DNA from 3 places in the Streptomyces sp. NPDC029956 genome. Region 2 is predicted to be linked to each of the others. Evidence: riboswitches for the same ligand, from Rfam matches in the RefSeq annotation. Region 2 holds a riboswitch; each other region holds the start of a gene.
The links. Region 2 has a riboswitch for cobalamin ahead of cobN (cobaltochelatase subunit CobN). Riboswitches for the same ligand answer to the same signal wherever they lie in the genome.
Positions count from the first base shown of each region.

Region 1: it holds a riboswitch for cobalamin, as region 2 does, so the genes downstream of both, ACZ4XX_RS31460 (hypothetical protein) here and cobN (cobaltochelatase subunit CobN) in region 2, are expected to answer to the same signal.
Region 3: it holds a riboswitch for cobalamin, as region 2 does, so the genes downstream of both, ACZ4XX_RS18260 (ribonucleoside-diphosphate reductase subunit alpha) here and cobN (cobaltochelatase subunit CobN) in region 2, are expected to answer to the same signal.

Region 1 is NZ_JBVHZJ010000053.1:23,292-27,535, reverse strand. It holds gene ACZ4XX_RS31465 (hypothetical protein) at 1-1,265, opposite strand, end outside; gene ACZ4XX_RS31460 (hypothetical protein) at 1,478-1,726, opposite strand; cobalamin riboswitch at 1,908-2,040, opposite strand; gene ACZ4XX_RS31455 (hypothetical protein) at 2,022-2,882, opposite strand; gene ACZ4XX_RS31450 (hypothetical protein) at 3,052-3,261, opposite strand; gene ACZ4XX_RS31445 (helix-turn-helix domain-containing protein) at 3,402-4,244, shown strand, end outside.
Region 2 is NZ_JBVHZJ010000004.1:4,551-12,060, forward strand. It holds gene cobN (cobaltochelatase subunit CobN) at 1-3,012, opposite strand, end outside; cobalamin riboswitch at 3,049-3,207, opposite strand; gene ACZ4XX_RS03860 (cobalamin biosynthesis protein CobG) at 3,350-4,579, shown strand; gene ACZ4XX_RS03865 (precorrin-8X methylmutase) at 4,594-5,229, shown strand; gene cobJ (precorrin-3B C(17)-methyltransferase) at 5,226-6,710, shown strand; gene ACZ4XX_RS03875 (serine hydrolase) at 6,723-7,510, opposite strand, start outside.
Region 3 is NZ_JBVHZJ010000020.1:41,103-48,612, forward strand. It holds gene ACZ4XX_RS18230 (MMPL family transporter) at 1-164, shown strand, start outside; gene ACZ4XX_RS18235 (LuxR C-terminal-related transcriptional regulator) at 255-1,238, shown strand; gene ACZ4XX_RS18240 (DUF3311 domain-containing protein) at 1,378-1,632, shown strand; gene mctP (monocarboxylate uptake permease MctP) at 1,629-3,254, shown strand; gene ACZ4XX_RS18250 (hypothetical protein) at 3,338-3,949, shown strand; gene ACZ4XX_RS18255 (GNAT family N-acetyltransferase) at 3,993-4,493, shown strand; cobalamin riboswitch at 4,516-4,681, shown strand; gene ACZ4XX_RS18260 (ribonucleoside-diphosphate reductase subunit alpha) at 4,815-7,193, shown strand; gene ACZ4XX_RS18265 (ribonucleotide-diphosphate reductase subunit beta) at 7,193-7,510, shown strand, end outside.

The DNA of each region.
Region 1 (4,244 bases), on a different contig from region 2:
TCGCGGGTGATCTCGCCGATGTAGTGGTGGGCGGACTCGGGGTGGTGGCGGATGAACCAGACGAGCATCTCCGCGATCGGCCGCGAGAGGTACAGGTGCAGCCACTCCTTCGCCCTCGCCTTCTTCGGCCGGGCCCGCACCTCGCGGTCCAGGTCGATGGCGTCGGCGAAGTCGTGCAGCACGGCGCTCTCGACGGTGTGGCCGAGGACGTGGGTGGGCAGGACGCGGTCCAGGCTGCTGGCGACGTTCCAGGCCAGCGCGTCGGCGATCTCCCGGACGGAGTCCTCGTTGCGGGCGCGCAGGATCCACCGCTTGCGCACGTCCGGCCTTCCCCACAGGGTGTTCTGGAAGTCATCGGCGAAGTGGTCACGGACCTCCGCCGCCCCGCGGGAGAGCTGGTAGAGGTCACCGGCCGACATCACGGCCCGGACGCCCTCGTAGGAGCGCCGGCGGGCCTCGACCCAGTCGTCGGCCACGGCCCGGGCCCACTGGTCACGGCCGCCGACCTGGGCCTGCGGCTGGGGCACCTCGCTGTTGCCGCGCGAGATGTAGGCCCGCAGCGTCGAGGCGGTGATGCCGCCGAGCTCGGCCATCTCCGGCACGCCGATCAGCTGGGCGCCGCTCAGCTCCGGGGTGGCGAGGTCGACCACGCACTTCTCCAGCGGCAGCGCGCCATCGCGCTCGGCCTGGTGGGCGGCCCACAGCGCCAGGTGGTCGCCCCAGTTCGCCACCACCGGTGCCGGCGCCTCGGCGTCGATGGCGGCGACGTCGAGCACGGCGGCCCGGGCCGCGTCGGCGCGGCGGTCGAGCATGTCGGCGGCGCTGACGGTGACCGCGGCGCGCGCCTGGCGCTTCTCGTAGTCCTGCTCGACGGGGTCCCAGACCTGTCCGGGCCGGTACCAGGCGGCGCCGTCGAACCAGTAGCCGCCGGCCCGGTAGAACAGCTGCTCGCCGTCCCAGGTGCTGTGCAGGGTGGAGGTGTCGTCGTCCTTCATCAGCAGGACGGTCCGGCCGTGCTCGGGGTGGTAGCGCACCGACCAGCCGAGCGAGTTGTCGAGCGGGTCGGTGGTGAAGGCCCGCCAGCCGCCGGAAGCACGGTGGAGGTCGAAACGGCCCCACATCCCCTCTCCCTTATTGCGGCCCACGGCCTCGATGGCCTCGGGGCCCTCGTCGAGCGGGATGTGCGAGTCATCGACGAACGGCAGCCCGGGCACCGGGTGGTCGGTGCTCAGCCCGTTCGCGAGCGGATACAGATGGACAGTCACGGCGTACTCCTCAATCTATGCTGGGCGCTGCACTCCTTGTGCAACACTCCCTATGCTCTCTTATACATCGTCACCAACCTTCCTTGTGCAGCATTTTCGGCCAACCTCGTGGTCTGGCGTCCTCGCGCCGCGTACGAGGGTGACCGTGCCGGACAGCAGCTGAGGCGTACGCCGGTTGTCGGTAACCGACCCATGCCGCACCGGCTCGTCGGCTAGTGGGCAGGCGTGACCGCTCGGGGGGTATTCGTCGACGTCGCGGGGGTCGCCGGGGGCTCGCCGAACCCGGGGGCGAACAGGGCTGCCAGCAGCATTGCTACGGCCGCCCCCGAGGCGATCGCCGTCCCCAGGTCGCCGCGACCGCCAGCTCCTTGAGCGCGCGCGGTGTACATGAAGACCGTGATGCCGACGCTGATGCCCATCACAAGGAGCAGGGCCGCCAGCGGCGCGATCTGAATGGTCACGAAGTCCTCCTGGGCTGTCTCCGCCGGTGCGGCGGCAACTCGTCTGCGCGCTCGCGCAGACCTCGCCCCTTCGTTGGAGAGACCTGGAGGCCGACAGTAAGAAAGCCCGATCCGATACGGATCGGGCTTCGAGCCGATATCCCGAAGCCCTCCCAGAAGGGCACGGGCGCGCGGACACGCTCGGGCACGTTCTGGATGGGCAGGTCCTCGGACTCACGCCTTCAAGGCGCACACCGTTGCGGGACAGTTCCGGATTCACGCCGGATTCCCCTGCGTCCAGGGCTCATTGTACGGCTCAGGGGGTGCGGATGACGGCTCCTGAGACGAACCACTGCACGAGTGCGGCGGCGAGGTGCACGCCGGCCCGGGCCGACTCCAGCGTCTCGGGCGACGTGGGCGTCTGGCCACCGTGCCGCGACGTCTGGCCGTCCCACAGAGCGCGCATCATCGCTTCCGCCGGGGCGATCGCATCGCCGCCGGTCGAAGGGATCGCGGCGACGAACTTGTGCCGGGCGTTCTTGATCTCGCCAAGCATGGTGCCGAGCGTGGCCTTGGCGTTGTTCGGCTGGATGACGGCGTGCGCCGCGGCCTCGACGGCCTTGATGGACTCGCTGTACGCCCGCACCGCATCCGGACCGCGCCCGTACGCGGCCTTCCATGCCACTTCGAGGTGGTCGGACGCGGAGCCGGCGTTCTGCTGGTCTGCAGCTTCGGTGATGGCCTGCCTCACCGCATCCCTCGCGGCCGGGGTGACGCGCTCCTCCAGGCCGTCCTCCATGTCCGTTACCCGGTATGCGGATCCGCCGTTGTCGAGCAGCCGGTTGAGGGTCCCGATCGATCCGTCAACCTCGATCTCGAACCAGTAACCGAGCAGCGCGTCAACGATGTCGAGCAGGTCGTCCCCCGTACGGCTCGTGAGGGTCTTCGTGTAGGGGAACAATCCAGCGCGTTCGCTCAGGACGGGGATCCGCAGCCGCACGCACAGAAGCTGTGCGGTGGCTTCGTTGTATCGGCCGCCCCCGACGAAGAGCGCATCCTCCACCCACTTCTGCAGCGGGCCCGTGAGGTGATGGGGCACCCCCTCGAACGGTCCATCGAACTCGGGGTCGGCGAGGCCGGCGCGGACGGAGAAGCGCGGGCGGGGTGTGGTCGTCATGGCGGAACGGTAGCCGGATGGGTAATCACGTCGGATAAGCTCTCCTTATCCGACGCGATAGAACGAGGCGTGACGATCCATCGGCGAAGCAGGGGGAAGGATGGCCGCGACGAAACAGTGGGACGCGGGACCTTTCGGTCCGGCGCCCCGCGGGAAGGTCGCGCCCTGGTTAGGTGAGCAGACCCAGCTGCTCCAGAACCTGGAGGGCGAGTGGTATCACCACCCCGGCGGCAGCGCCGCCGGAGAGGAACGCCGGGCCAAGGGCCATGTTGAGCGGTGGCCGGGTGGAGATGTGGAACACCAGACCGCCCGCGACCAGGCCCACCAGGAGCGCAATCAGCACGTAGGGGGTCTGGGCGGAGCCGGCGGCGATAAGCATGTGAACTCCCCCGCAGAGGTGAAGGATGACGCCGTGTCGGACCGGCACTGCGCCCGATTCTCTCGAATCGTAGAGACAATTCAGAGACAACGCGAATGCCCAGGTGAGAGGCGGTGACACGACGGATGGTCGGACGACCTATGAGCGCGCTCCCCGACGACGGGCCTGAGGAACTCGTCGAGCTGGTGCGCCACTTGCGAGACCTGCGGCGGCAGGCAGACCAGCCGACACTGGACCGCATTGCCAGTCGTCTTCAGATGGGGAGGTCGACGCTCTATCACGTCTTCAGCGGCAAGAGGCTGCCCAATCTCGAGAGCCTTCTGATGATCGTCGACCTTCTTTCCAGGCAGGCGAGGCGCTATGAGGACCCGAACAGATGGGTTGAGTTGTGGCGGAGGGCCGACGCTGCCGTGCAGTCACGCCGGGCCGACGAGACGGCTGCGGCGGCACTGCGCAGCGGTTCAGGCAGCTCTCTCAATTCTGCGGCCCTGGCAAGGTGGCGCGAAGATGAGCGAGGGTCGCTTCAGACGGAAGCTCTCCTGGCACTCCGGGACGATGAGGTGGCCGCCCAGCGCAGCGTCACGGGCTCATCTCCCGACTCGTCGGTGGACAGGGTCGACGAGACTCCGGCGTCGGCCATCCCTGATCCGGGACACAGTGCCGCACCGGAGTCGGAGGGCGCTGCATCGTTTGGGCCGTCCAAGGAGCTGGTCCTGGCCCGCGACGGCTCCATCTCGTCCGCCTTGGTCGTCACGGGACTTCGCGCGCTCCGCCAGCAGGCAGATGCCGCACAGGCCGCCGCGCACGAGGCGCAGCGCCAGGCAAGCGAACTCGAGGCCAGACTCGTGGCCATGCAGGCCGTGCTCGAAGAGTCGGAACGTCAGCTGGAAACCCTGCGGGCCGAGCTCTCCCTCGCCAAGGACGAGTCGACACGTCAACTAGAAGCCGTGATAGTCCGGCTCATCCGCGTTGAGGACAAGGGG
Region 2 (7,510 bases):
GCGCCCGTAGGCGTACCCGCCCCACACCGTGTACACCTCGGCGAGGTCCGCGTCGGTGCGCCAGTCGCGGGAGTCGATCAGCTGGAGGATGCCCGCGCCGTACGTGCCCGGCCGGGAGCCGAAGATGCGGGTCGTGGCGCGCCGCTCGTCGCCGTGCTCGGCGAGGTCGGCCTGCGCGTGCGCCCGGACGTAGTTGTCCTCCGCGGACTCGCCCTCCAGGCCCGCGACCAGCCGTACGGCGTCGTCGAGGAGGCCGATGACGTGCGGGAAAGCGTCCCGGAAGAAGCCCGAGATGCGCAGGGTGACATCGACGCGCGGGCGGCCCAGCTCGGCGAGCGGGATGGGCTCCAGGCCGTTCACCCGGCGCGAGGCCTCGTCCCACAGCGGGCGGACGCCCAGCAGGGCGAGCGCCTCGGCGACGTCGTCGCCGGCGGTGCGCATCGCGCTGGTGCCCCACAGGGAGAGGCCCACGGACGTCGGCCACTCGCCGTTGTCGGTGCGGTAGCGCTCCAGGAGCGAGTCGGCGAGCGCCTGGCCGGTCTCCCAGGCGAGCCGGGACGGCACGGCCTTCGGGTCGACGGAGTAGAAGTTCCGGCCGGTCGGCAGGACGTTGACCAGGCCGCGCAGCGGCGAACCGGACGGGCCGGCCGGGACGAAGCCGCCGTTCAGGGCGTGCACGGCGTGGGTGAGTTCGTCGGTGGTGGCGCCCAGGCGCGGCACGACCTGCTCGCAGGCGAAACGGAGCACGGCGTGCACCTCGGGGCCGTACGCGGCGGCGACGGCCGCGATCGCGTCCACGGACCAGTCCGCGGCCTCCATGCCCTCGACGAGCTCGCGGGCCTTCGCCTCCGCCTCGTCAGCGGTGGTGCGGGTCGCGGCCGACTCGTCGAGACCGAGGGCCTCGCGCAGACCGGGCAGGGCCTGGGTGCCGCCCCAGATCTGGCGGGCGCGCAGGATGGAGAGGACCAGGTTGACCCGGGCCTCGCCCTCCGGGGCGCCGCCGAGGACGTGCAGACCGTCGCGGATCTGGGCGTCCTTGACCTCGCACAGCCAGCCGTCGACGTGCAGCAGGAAGTCGTCGAAGCCGTCGTCCTCGGGGCGCTGCTCCAGACCCAGGTCGTGGTCGAGCTTGGCGGCCTGGATCAGCGTCCAGATCTGGGCGCGGATCGCGGGCAGCTTCGCCGGGTCCATGGAGGAGATCTGCGCGTACTCGTCGAGCAGCTGCTCCAGGCGCGCGATGTCGCCGTACGAGTCGGCGCGGGCCATCGGCGGCACCAAGTGGTCGACGAGCGTGGCGTGCACGCGGCGCTTGGCCTGGGTGCCCTCGCCCGGGTCGTTGACGAGGAACGGGTAGATCAGCGGGATGTCGCCGAGGGCCGCGTCGGGGCCGCAGGCGGCGGAGAGACCGGCGTTCTTGCCGGGCAGCCACTCCAGGTTGCCGTGCTTGCCCAGGTGCACCATGGCGTCGGCACCGAAGCCGCCGTCCTCGGAGCGGGCGGCGATCCAGCGGTAGGCGGCCAGGTAGTGGTGGGACGGCGGGAGATCGGGGTCGTGGTAGATCGCGATCGGGTTCTCGCCGAAGCCGCGCGGCGGCTGGATGAGGATCAGCAGGTTCCCGCGGCGCAGTGCGGCGAGGACGATGTCGCCCTCCGGGTTGCGGGACCGGTCCAGGAACATCTCGCCGGGCGCCGGGCCCCAGTGCTCCTCGACATGGGTCCGCAGCTCCTCGGGGAGCGTCGCGTACCAGCGCCTGTAGTCGGCGGCCGGGATGCGGACCGGGTTCTTGGCGAGCTGCTCCTCCGTCAGCCAGTCCTGGTCGTGGCCGCCGGCCTCGATGAGGGCGTAGATCAGCTCGTCGCCGTCGCCGGAGACGAGACCGGGGAGGTCGGCCTCCGGGCCGAAGTCGTATCCCTCGGCGATCAGTCGGCGCAGCAGGGAGACGGCGGAGGCGGGGGTGTCGAGGCCGACGGCGTTGCCGATGCGGGAGTGCTTCGTCGGGTACGCGGAGAGGACGAGCGCCAGCCTCTTCTCGGCGTTCGGGATGTGCCGGAGCCGGGCGTGCCGCACGGCGATCCCGGCGACGCGGGCCGCGCGCTCGGCGTCGGCGACGTACGCGGGCAGCCCGTCCTCGTCGATCTCCTTGAAGGAGAAGGGCACGGTGATGAGCCGGCCGTCGAACTCGGGGACGGCGACCTGGCTGGCGGCGTCCAGCGGGGAGAGACCCTCGTCGTTCTCCTCCCAGGCGGCGCGCGAACCGGTCAGGCAGAGCGCCTGCAGGATCGGCACGTCGAGCGCGGCCAGCGCGCCCGCGTCCCAGGCCTCCTCGTCGCCGCCGGCCTGCGCCTCGGCGGGCTTGGTGCCGCCCGCGGCGAGGACGGTGGTGACGATCGCGTCGGCGGTACGGAGCCGGTCGAGCAGCTCGGGCTCGGGGGCGCGCAGGGAGGCCACGTACAGCGGGAGGGCCTGGGCGCCGGCGTCCTCGATCGCCTCGCACAGCGAGTCGACGAAGGCGGTGTTCCCGCTCATGTGGTGGGCGCGGTAGTAGAGCACGGCGATCGTCGGGCCGTCGGTCGTCCGGGGGGTGCGCTCCAGCGGGCCCCAGGTGGGGGCGGCCGCCGGGGACTCGAAGCCGTGCCCGGTGAGCAGGACGGTGTCGGAGAGGAAGCGGGCCAGCTGCTCCAGGTTCGCGGGGCCGCCGTGCGCCAGGTAGGCGTGCGCTTCGGTGGCGACGCCGACGGGGACGGTGGACGTCTCCATCAGCTGGGCGTCGGGGGCCTGTTCGCCGCTGAGGACGACCATCGGCTTCCCGGCCGCACGGACCGCGTCGAGGCCCTCCTCCCAGGAGCGGAGGCCGCCGAGGAGCCGTACGACGACGAGCTCGGCCTCGGCCAGGAGGCCGGTCAGGTCGGCGAGGGGGAGACGGGCGGGGTTGGCGAAGCGGTACTCCACCGGGCCGCCGGCCGCGCGGGCGCTGAGCAGGTCGGTGTCGGAGTGCGACAGCAGCAGAAGCATGGCGAGCGCAGGCCTTCCTCGGGGTTGTCCGCGCCCCGGGTGATGGTATGGACGGCGGGAGTTCCTGACTCACCGGTCCCTGGATCGTGCAGACGCACAGTCCGGGCCGGCTCACAGTGGCGGGACCGCGCCGGATTCTCACCGGGCTTCCTCCCCGGGGTCCTGGGACCCCATGCCGTCTGCATAGTAGATCGTGCGGTCGACGGGCCGGGGCGGGTGACGGAGTCGGCCGGATCACACCGGGGGTCCGGATGCCTTCCGGACGACCGCCCTCCGGGCCGGGCGGGGCGCCGGGTCGGCCGGATCACACCCGATGGCCGCCGGGTGGCCCGTCGGTATGCTCGCCGCCATGCCGCCCACCCCGCCCTCGACGCCCGACCCGGGCGAACCTCGCATACGGGACCGTGGCGACGCGTGCCCCGGGGCGCTGCGCCTGCACTCCGCCGACGACGGCCGCCTCGCCCGACTCCGCCTGCCCGGCGGCCATTTGACGGCTCGTCAGGTCGAGGCGCTGGCGGACGCGGCGGAGACCCTGGGCGACGGACGGCTCAGCATCACCTCGCGCGGCAACGCCGAGCTGCGCGGCCTCGGCGACGACTGCGGGGCCGAGCTGGCGGCGCTCCTCGGCGAGGCGGGCCTGCTGCCCTCCCCCACCCACGAACGCGTGCGCAACATCGTCGCCTCCCCGGCCTCGGGCCTCGACGGACTCGGCGCCGCCGACGTGCAGTTGTGGGCCCGCGAGCTGGACACCCACCTGCTCTCCGCACCCTGGGCGGCGGCGCTTTCCGGCCGGTTCCTCTTCGTCCTCGACGACGGACGCGGTGATGTCGCGGGGCTCGGCGGGGATGTGACCTTGGTCGCAGTGGGCGGCGGAGAGGCCGAGCTGCACGTCGGCGGTCAGGCCGTCCGGCTCCCGAGCGCCGACGCACCCAGCGCGGCCCTGGCGGTGGCGGGCGGGTTCCTGGCCGCGGCGCGGAAGGCCGGAACCGGGGCCTGGCGGGTCCGGGAACTCCCCGAGGGGCAGCCGGTGGACATCGCGGAGTCGGGGGTGACGGCGCAGCCCGTACCCGCGCCGGAACTCCCCCAGGGCCCTCCCCTCCCGCCCGGCGTCCTCGGGCCCGCCGCCCTCTCCGTCCTCGCCCCGCTCGGCCGCCTCACCGCCGCGCAGCTCCGGGCGCTGCTCCCCGCGGAGGAGGTCCGGCTCACGCCCTGGCGCGGGGTCGTCGTCGTCGGGGCCTGCGCCGACCGGCTGCCCGCCCTCGGCGCGGCCGGGCTCGTCACCCGCCCCGACTCCCCCTGGGCCGGCGTCACCGCCTGCACCGGGCGGCCCGGCTGCGCCAAGTCCCTCGCCGACGTCCGCGCCGACGCCCTACCCGGACCCCTCGTGCACCTCGGGGCTCCCCGCCTCCCCGTGCACTTCTCCGGCTGCGAGCGCCGCTGCGGACACCCGCACGGCGCCTGGACCGACGTCCTCGCCACCGCCGGCGGCGCCTACCTGGTGGACGGCGTCCCCACCCCCCGTACCGCCCTGCCCGAAGCCGTGACCGCGGCCCGCACGACGAGATGAGCGAGAGCAACAGGATGTTCGACTACGAGAAGGACGGGGCGGAGATCTACCGCCAGTCCTTTGCCACGATCCGCGCCGAGGCGGATCTGGCGGGCCTGCCCGCCGACGTCGCCCAGGTGGCGGTCCGGATGATCCACGCCTGCGGCATGACCGACCTCGTACGCGACATCGCCTGGTCGCCGCAGGTCGTCACGAACGCCCGCGCCGCGCTCCGGGCCGGAGCGCCGATCCTCTGCGACGCGCAGATGGTCGCGAGCGGTGTCACCCGGCGCCGGCTGCCCGCCGACAACGAGGTGATCTGCACCCTCTCGGACCCGTCCGTGCCGGCCCTCGCCGCCGACCTCGGCACCACCCGCTCCGCCGCCGCGCTCGAACTGTGGCGGGACCGCCTCGAAGGCTCCGTCGTCGCCATCGGCAACGCGCCGACCGCCCTCTTCCACCTCCTGCAGATGGTCGCGGAAGGGGCCGGAAGGCCCGCCGCCGTCCTCGGCATACCGGTCGGCTTCATCGGCGCCGCCGAGTCCAAGGACGCCCTGGCCGCCCAGGACCTGGGCCTCGACTACCTCGTCGTACGGGGCCGGCGCGGCGGCAGCGCCATGACGGCCGCCGCGATCAACGCGATCGCCCACGAAGCGGAGATTCAGAAGTGACCGGCAAGCTGTACGGCGTGGGGCTCGGCCCCGGCGACCCGAACCTGATGACGGTGGCCGCCGTGAAGGCCATCGCCGCCGCCGACGTGATCGCGTACCACTCGGCCCGCCACGGCCGGTCCATCGCGCGCTCGATCGCCGCCGAGCACCTCCGTGAGGACCACATCGAGGAGCGGCTGGTGTACCCGCTCACGGTGGAGACCACGGACCACCCGGGCGGCTACCGGGGCGCCCTGAACGACTTCTACGAGGAGGCCGCGGCCCGCCTCGCCGCGCACCTCGACGCCGGCCGCACCGTCGCCGTCCTCGCCGAGGGCGACCCGCTGTTCTACGGCTCGTACCAGCACATGCACAAGCGGCTCGCGGACCGCTACGACACGACCGTCATCCCCGGTGTCACCTCGGTGTCCGCCGCCGCCGCCCGGCTCGGCGAGCCGCTGTGCGAGGCGGAGGAGGTCCTCACGATCATCCCCGGCACCCTGCCGGAGGACGAGCTGACGGCCCGTCTCGCGGGCACCGACTCGGCGGTCGTGATGAAGCTCGGCCGCACCTTCCCCACCGTGAAGCGGGCCCTGGAGCGGGCCGGCCGGCTGGACGACGCCCGGTACGTGGAGCGGGCGTTCATGGCGGGCGAGCGGACCGGCGACCTCGTGGACGTCGACCCCGGATCCGTCCCCTACTTCTCGGTCGCCGTGCTGCCCTCCCGCATCGACCGCGAACCCGCCGTACGGGAGCGGGGCGAGGTCGTCGTCGTCGGCACCGGCCCCGCCGGGGCGCCCTGGCTCACCCCCGAGTCGCGCGGCGCCCTCGTCAACGCCGACGTGCTCGTCGGCTACACCACCTACCTGGACCGGGTGCCGGTGCTGCGTCCCGGGCAGATCCGGCACGGCTCGGACAACAAGGTGGAGTCCGAACGCGCCGAGTTCGCCCTCGACCTGGCCCGCCGCGGCCACCGGGTCGCGGTCGTCTCCGGCGGCGACCCCGGCGTCTTCGCGATGGCCACGGCCGTCCTGGAGGTCGCCTGCGAGCCGGAGTACGCGGACGTGCCCGTACGGGTCCTCCCGGGGGTGACCGCCGCCAACGCGGCCGCCGCCGCCGCGGGCGCACCCCTCGGCCACGACTACGCGACGATCTCGCTCTCCGACCGGCTCAAGCCCTGGGACGTCATCGCGGCCCGGCTGCGCGCCGCGGCCGCCGCCGATCTGGTCCTCGCGCTCTACAACCCGGGGTCGAAGTCCCGTACGCACCAGGTGGCCGCGGCCCGCGACCTCCTGCTCGAACTCCGGTCGCCCGAGACCCCGGTGGTCGTCGCCCGTGACGTCGGCGGCCCCGAGCAGTCGGTCCGGGTGGTGACCCTGAAGACCCTGGAGCCTTCCGAGGTCGACATGCGCACCCTGCTCCTCGTCGGCTCCTCGCAGACGCGGGCGGTCGAACGGGCCGACGGCCGGACGATCGCCTGGACGCCGCGCCGCTACGGGTAGAACGAGGCGGACCTACTGCCGGGTGAAGGTGCCGAGTCCCTGCTCGTCCAGGTACTCGACGCGGACGGTCCTGCCGTCCGGGGAGAACGTGACGGCGGTGGGACCGACGGCGTTCTCCCCGCGCGTCGCGAAGCTGAACGTGTCGCCGTCGTAGTGGGTGAGCTTGTACGACTGGGGCTCCGGCCCCAGTCGCAGGACCAGCCCGCCGCTCTCCTCCGCCACCGTCAGACGGCCGTAGTAGTCGTTGTCGTACGTGCCGGTGTAGGCGCTGTCCGCCTTGGCGGGCGTCGCGTCGGCAGGCGGCTTCGCGAAGTCCGTGGCCGAACGGCCGGCCTCCGCCTCCTGCTCGTACAGGGCGTTGACGATCGGCAGCCAGTCCCGGCTCGGCTTCCCGTCCTGCGCGGTGTCGAAGAAGTCGAGGGCGACGGCGTCGGCGACGCCGACCGGCGCGCCGTTGGTGAGGACGACGATGCCGAGCTGCTCGCCCGGCAGCATCGTGACGTTGGTGTGCGCGCCTTCCGCGAACGCGCCGGTGTGCGAGAGGCGGAGCCGGCCCTCGTCGTCGTACGACACGTTCCAGCCGAGGCCGTAGAAACCGGTCCTCGCGGCGGGCGCGTGCGCCGGGTTGGCGACGGACTCGGGGTGGTGGGTGAGGTCGAGCGCGTCCTCGGCGACGATCCGCTTCCCGTCGAGGGAGCCGTTGGCGAGCTGGAGCCGCAGCCAGGTCGCCATGTCACGGGCCGAGGAACTGACGCCGCCGGCCGGGGACTGGGCGTCCGGGTCCCGGACGAACTGCGCCT
Region 3 (7,510 bases), on a different contig from region 2:
CGCTCGCGGTGCTCGCGGCAGGGATCGGGCCGCAGGTCGAACTGGCGCTGCTCGTCTCGGGGTTCGCGATGGCGGCGCTGCTCGACGCCTCGGCGGGCCGCCGGCGTGCCCTGCCCGGCTCCCCCGCCCGTCCCACACCCCGGACATCCTTCGAATTGGTCTAGACCTAGACGGGTTCTCCCGCTTAGCATCGACGACCGCGATCACGACTGCGGGGCGGTCGCGGCACGGAACGCGACGAGGGGGAGACGGGGATGCTGGAGGCGCTCGGCATAAAGGAGTCGACGGAGGCCGTCTACCGTTTACTCCTGGAGCGGCCCGAGTACGACGTGACGGAGATGGCGGCCCATCTGGGCCGCCCCGAGCTCGAGGTCCGCGAGGCGCTGGCCTGCCTCGCGGACCTCAAGCTCGTCCTCATGGACGACTCCTCGGGCGAGGTCGAACCCTTCAACCCGGACGTCGGCTTCTCCTTCCTGCTCTCCCGCGCCGAGGCCGAGCTGAGCAAGCGGAAACGCCAGGTCGAGCGGGCGGGACGGGCCGTCGCCGGCATCCTCGCCTCGTACGCGGACCACTCGGAACCGGGCGTCCGGCACGACCTGGTGGACCGCATCACCGGACTCGACAACGTCCGGGAACGCCTGGAGGACCTGGCCGCGAACGCCCGCACCGAGTGCCTCTCCCTGCTCCCGGGCGGCGCGCAGCTCCCCGACACCATGGACGCGAGCCAGCCGCTCGACCAACTCGCCCTGGAACGCGGCGTGAAGATCCGGTCGATCTACCAGGAGAGCTTTCGCAACGACCCACCGACCGTCGAATACGTGCGCTGGTACTGCGACCTCGGCGGCGAGGCGCGGACCGTGCCCGTGGTGCCGATGCTCATGGTGATCGTCGACCGGGAGGCCGCGCTCGTCCCCGTCGACCCGGAGGACGGACGCGCGGGCGCCCTGGAGGTCCGCAGCCCCGGCCTGGTGCACGCGCTCGTGGTGCTCTTCGACCGGCTGTGGGACGCGGGCACGCCGTTCGGCGAGAGCCCTCGCCGCGACGAACACGATCTCTCGCCGCAGGAAAGGGAGTTGCTCATGCTGCTCGGAATCGGCTGCACGGACGACATCGCCGCCCGCCGCCTCGGGATCTCGCTGCGGACCGTACGCAGGATGAGCTCGGAACTGATGAACAGGCTCGGTGCGCGCAGCCGGTTCGAGGCGGGGGTGCGGGCCGCCAAGGAGGGCTGGCTCTGAACTCCGCGCCGGGGGACCGCTCCCACGACCGCGACCGACGTACTCCATCCGTTATGCGGACGGGGGTTCCATGGAGCGGAACCGTCCCCTAGATTTCCCCACCATTACCGAGGTGATCAGTGAGGGGACCGGAATCGCCATGCCAGAAGCGACACAAGGGAAACAACCCACCATCACACCCCTGAGAGTGGCGATCGCGCTCTGTCTGTTCGCGCCGTTCGTGGCGATGCTCTGGGTGAGTTCGTACGCGAAGGCCGAACCGCTCTTCGCCGGCATCCCGTTCTTCTACTGGTACCAGATGCTCTGGGTGCTGATCTCCACCGCGCTCACCATGGTCGCCTACAAGCTGTGGCAGCTGGACCAGCGTGCCCGCAAGGGGGGTGACGAGCGATGAAGGACGGCGTGAACGGCGTCGCACTCGCCGTCTTCATCTTCTTCTTCCTGGCCGTCACGGTCATGGGATTCCTCGCCTCGCGCTGGCGGAGGGCCGAGAACGAGAACAGCCTCGACGAATGGGGCCTGGGCGGCCGGTCGTTCGGCACCTGGGTGACCTGGTTCCTGCTCGGCGGCGACCTCTACACCGCGTACACCTTCGTCGCCGTCCCGGCGGCCATCTACGCGGCGGGCGCGGCAGGCTTCTTCGCCGTGCCGTACACGATCCTGGTCTACCCGCTGATCTTCACCTTCCTGCCGCGCCTCTGGTCGGTCTCGCACAAGCACGGGTACGTCACCACCTCGGACTTCGTGCGCGGCCGCTTCGGTTCCAAGGGCCTCTCCCTCGCGGTGGCGGTCACCGGCATCCTCGCCACCATGCCGTACATCGCGCTCCAGCTCGTCGGCATCCAGGCCGTCCTGGACGTGATGGGCGTCGGCGGCGGCGAGAACACCCACTGGTTCATCAAGGACCTGCCGCTGCTCATCGCCTTCGGTGTCCTCGCGGCGTACACGTACTCCTCGGGCCTGCGCGCCCCCGCGCTCATCGCCTTCGTCAAGGACACCCTGATCTACATCGTCATCGCGGTGGCGATCATCTACATCCCGATCAAGCTGGGCGGCTTCGACGAGATCTTCGCCAAGGCGGGCGAGGCGTACGCGCAGACCAACCCGGCGACCGGCAAGCCGCGCGGCTCGCTCGTCCCCGGTGAGGCCGGCCAGTGGACGTACGCGACGCTGGCGCTCGGCTCGGCGCTCGCGCTGTTCATGTACCCGCACTCCATCACGGCGACGCTGTCGTCCCGGAGCCGTGAGGTCATCCGCCGCAACACCACGATCCTGCCGCTGTACTCGCTGATGCTGGGCCTGCTCGCGCTGCTCGGCTTCATGGCGATCGCCGCCGGGATCCAGGTGAAGAACGGCCAGCTCGCCATCCCGCAGCTGTTCGAGACGATGTTCCCGGACTGGTTCGCGGGCGTCGCGTTCGCCGCGATCGGCATCGGCGCGCTCGTACCCGCCGCGATCATGTCGATCGCCGCGGCCAACCTCTTCACCCGCAACATCTACAAGGACTTCATCAAACCGGACGCCACCCCGGCCCAGGAGACCAAGGTCTCCAAGCTGGTCTCGCTGCTCGTGAAGGTCGGCGCGCTCGCCTTCGTCCTCACCATGGACAAGACGGTCGCGATCAACTTCCAGCTGCTCGGCGGCATCTGGATCCTGCAGACCTTCCCGGCCCTCGTCGGCGGTCTCTTCACCCGCTGGTTCCACCGCTGGGCGCTGCTCGCCGGCTGGGCCGTCGGCATGATCTACGGCACGGTCGCCGCCTACGGGGTCGCCAGCCCCACCCAGAAGCACTTCGGCGGCTCCTCCGCGGAGATCCCGGGCATCGGCGAGATCGGCTACATCGGTCTCACCGCCTTCCTCCTCAACGTCCTCGTCACGGTCGTCCTGACCTTCGTCCTCAAGGCCGTGAAGGCCCCCGAGGGCATCGACGAGACCTCCCCGGAGGACTACACGGCCGACGCGGGCGACCGCGGTGTCGACCCGAAGCTCCCGAAGGTCGGCGCCGAGACCCACTGATCCGGCGCCGGACCTGACGAAGGCCGCCCTGCCCCACCCGGAGGCATGGCGGCCTTCGCCGTCCCCGGGCGAGGATGCGGGACATGCGCACCCGACCACTCCTCGCCCCGCTCGCCCTGCTCCCCTTCACCCTCGCCCTCGCCGTCACCGGTTGCGGCACCGAGACGGCGGGCGGCCCCCCGACGCCCGACGCGGCCGAGCTGGACGCCCGTGCCCGCTGGGCACAGACCGACAAGGACCATGTGTACGTCACCGAGGCCGAGGGCTTCGAAGCCTCCCGGATGGCGTCGGGGGTCGTCGGCGACGACGGCTTCCAGGTCTCCTACCTGCGGAAGGACGGCGTCCGCCTGACCGTCTCCGCCGAGCGCCGCCCCTTCTCGGAGAAGGAGTGCGCCGCGGCGGACAGCGCCGGGTCCGACGGCTGCGTCCGGGACGGAGACCGCTGGTACCTCCGCTCCCCCGGGCAGCACGCGTACGTACGCACCGAGAACGGGCTGCGCGTCGAGGTCGCCGCCCCGCTCACGGTGGACCGGAAGGCACTCCGGGGCGCCGCCGAGCGCACCCACCGCGCCGACGCCGCCGACCTCGACGCCGTCCTGCCGGAGCAGACGGGCGGCGGGCGGCCCGTCGGACGCGGCGACCTGCCGCCGGTGGGCGACGGCGCACCCGACAACTCGGTGGGGGCCGGCGGCTGAGACCCGCTGGGGGCCTCCGGGCCGCCGGAGGCACACTGCCCTCATGGACTTCACGATCAGGGCGGTACGGCCCGAGGACCACGAGGCGCTCGGTGAACTCACCGCGGGGACCTATCTGAACGACGGGCTGCTGAAGTACGGGGCGGAGGACTCGTATCTGCACGTGCTCCGGGACACCGCCCGGCGGGCGCGCGAGAGCGAGGTGCTCGTCGCCGAGGACGGCGACGGGCGACTGCTCGGCGGGGTGACCTTCGCCACCGGCTCGACCCCGTGGGCGGACATCGCCGTCGAGGGCGAGGCCGAGTTCCGGATGCTCGTGGTCTCCCGGGAGGCCCGCGGCCGGGGCGTCGGAGAGGCCCTCGTACGGGCCTGTATCGACCGCGCACGGGCCCTCCCCGGGTGCCGGCGCATCGTGCTGTCCACGGACGCCACGATGGTCTCCGCGCACCGGATCTACGAGCGTCTGGGCTTCGTCCGCACCCCGGACCGGGACTGGGAGCCCCTCCCCGACCACCGCCTGCGCACCTACTCCTTGGAGTTCTGAGCCGGGGGGGGCGACACAACATGTGGGGGGTTCCGCAAGCGGCGCCCCCCACATGTATGCTCATCCTCGCTGTCGACGCAGGGGAATCCGGCGCGAATCCGGAACTGTCCCGCAACGGTGTGCTTCGTACGGATACGACGTATTCGGGCGAGGTGAGTCCGAGGACCTGCCGCCAGCGCATCCGGTCCGTCCGTTCCGGGTGCCAACGACGTCCGGGCCTCGCGGAGTGGGCCGGTGGAAGCGTCGCGTCCGGCGTTACGGATGCCCGCATGCCCGCCATCCCCCGCCGCGGCCCCGAGCCGAGCGAGGGAGAGCCCCCACGTGACCATCGCGCCCGCCGATCCGGCTTCCGCCGAGGCTTCCGCGGTCGAGAGCGACGGCCCCGGGACCGTGCTGCTGCGGACCCTGACCGACCTCACCGCCGATCTCCCCGACACCGACCCCGGCAAGGTCGCCGCCGCCGCACTGCGCGGCCGCAGCGCAGTGGCGGACGAGGCGGAACTGCGCGAGCTGGCCACCGAGTCGGCCGCCGGTCTGATCGCCGAGGACCCGGCGTACTCCCGGCTCGCCGCCCGGCTCCTGACGATCACGATCGCCGACGAGGCCGCCGGCCAGGGCTCCTTCTCCTTCTCGGCCTCCGTCGCCGTCGGTCACCGCGAGGGCCTGATCGCCGACCGCACCGCCGAGTTCGTCGCGCTGCACGCGGACCGGCTCGACGCGACGATCGACGCGACCGCCGACGACCGCTTCGGCTACTTCGGTCTGCGCACCCTCTACTCGCGCTACCTGCTGCGCCACCCGATCACCCGCAAGGTGGTCGAGACCCCGCAGCACTTCATGCTCCGTGTGGCCTGCGGCCTCGCCGAGGACGACAGCGTCCGCGCGCTCGACGAGGTCACCGCCCTCTACCGCCTGATGAGCCGGCTCGACTACCTGCCGTCCTCCCCCACGCTCTTCAACTCCGGCACCCGCCACCCGCAGATGTCCTCCTGCTACCTCCTGGACTCCCCGCAGGACGAGCTGGACTCCATCTACGACCGCTACCACCAGGTCGCGCGCCTCTCGAAGCACGCGGGCGGCATCGGCCTCTCCTACTCCCGCATCCGCGCCCGCGGTTCGCTGATCCGCGGCACCAACGGGCACTCCAACGGCATCGTGCCGTTCCTGAAGACCCTCGACGCCTCCGTCGCCGCCGTGAACCAGGGCGGCCGCCGCAAGGGCGCCGCCGCCGTCTACCTGGAGACCTGGCACGCGGACATCGAGGAGTTCCTGGAGCTCCGCGACAACACGGGCGAGGACCAGCGCCGTACGCACAACCTGAACCTGGCGCACTGGATCCCCGACGAGTTCATGCGCCGCGTCAACGCCGACGCCGACTGGTCGCTGTTCTCCCCCTCGGACGTGCCCGAGCTCGTCGACCTGTGGGGCGCGGAGTTCGACGCCGCCTACCACAAGGCCGAGGCCGCGGGCCTGGCCCGCAAGACGATGCCGGCCCGCGACCTGTACGGCCGCATGATGCGGACCCTGGCCCAGACCGGCAACGGCTGGATGACCTTCAAGGACGCCTCGAACCGGACGGCCAACCAGACCGCCGAGCCCGGCCACACCGTCCACTCCTCCAACCTCTGCACGGAGATCCTGGAGGTCACCGACGACGGCGAGACCGCGGTCTGCAACCTGGGCTCGGTCAACCTCGGCGCCTTCGTCGTCGACGGCGACATCGACTGGGAGCGCCTCGACTCCACCGTCCGCACGGCCGTCACCTTCCTCGACCGGGTCGTCGACATCAACTTCTACCCGACCGAGCAGGCGGGCCGCTCCAACGCCCGCTGGCGCCCGGTCGGCCTGGGCGCGATGGGCCTCCAGGACGTCTTCTTCCAGCTGAAGCTGCCGTTCGACTCCGCCGAGGCGCGCGCGCTGTCCACCCGTATCGCCGAGCGCATCATGCTCGCCGCGTACGAGGCCTCCGCCGACCTCGCCGAGCGCAGCGGTCCGGTCCCCGCCTGGGACAAGACCCGCGCCGCCCGCGGTGTGCTCCACCCGGACCACTACGAGGTCGAGCTGAACTGGCCGGAGCGCTGGGCCGCGCTGCGCGAGCGGATCGCCGCCGTCGGCATGCGCAACAGCCTCCTCCTCGCCATCGCTCCGACCGCGACGATCGCCTCGATCGCCGGCGTGTACGAGTGCATCGAGCCGCAGGTCTCCAACCTGTTCAAGCGCGAGACGCTCTCGGGCGAGTTCCTCCAGGTCAACTCGTACCTGGTCGACGAGCTGAAGGAGCTCGGCGTGTGGGACGCGCAGACCCGTGAGGCGCTGCGCGAGTCCAACGGCTCGGTGGCCGGCTTCACCTGGGTCCCGGCCGAGGTCCGCGAGCTGTACCGCACGGCGTGGGAGATCCCGCAGCGCGGCCTGATCGACATGGCCGCCGCCCGGACCCCGTTCCTCGACCAGTCGCAGTCGCTGAACCTGTTCCTGGAGACGCCGACGATCGGCAAGCTGTCGTCGATGTACGCGTACGCCTGGAAGCAGGGTCTGAAGACCACGTACTACCTGCGCTCCCGTCCGGCGACCCGGATCGCCCGCGCCGCCCAGGCCGCGGCGCCCACCGCCGCCACCATCCCCGTCCAGCAGGCGACCCCCGACGCGGACGCCCTCGCCTGCTCCCTTGAGAACCCCGAGTCCTGCGAGGCCTGCCAGTAATGAGCACCAACGAGAAGAAGAACCTCCTCGACCCGGGCTTCGAGCTGACCCTCCGTCCGATGCGCTACCCGGACTTCTACGAGCGCTACCGCGACGCGATCAAGAACACCTGGACCGTGGAGGAGGTCGACCTCCACTCGGACGTCGCCGACCTCGCCAAGCTGACCCCGGCCGAGCAGCACATGATCGGCCGACTGGTCGCGTTCTTCGCGACGGGCGACTCGATCGTCTCGAACAACCTGGTCCTGACGCTCTACAAGCACATCAACTCCCCGGAGGCGCGCCTGTACCTGTCGCGCCAGCTGTTCGAGGAGGCC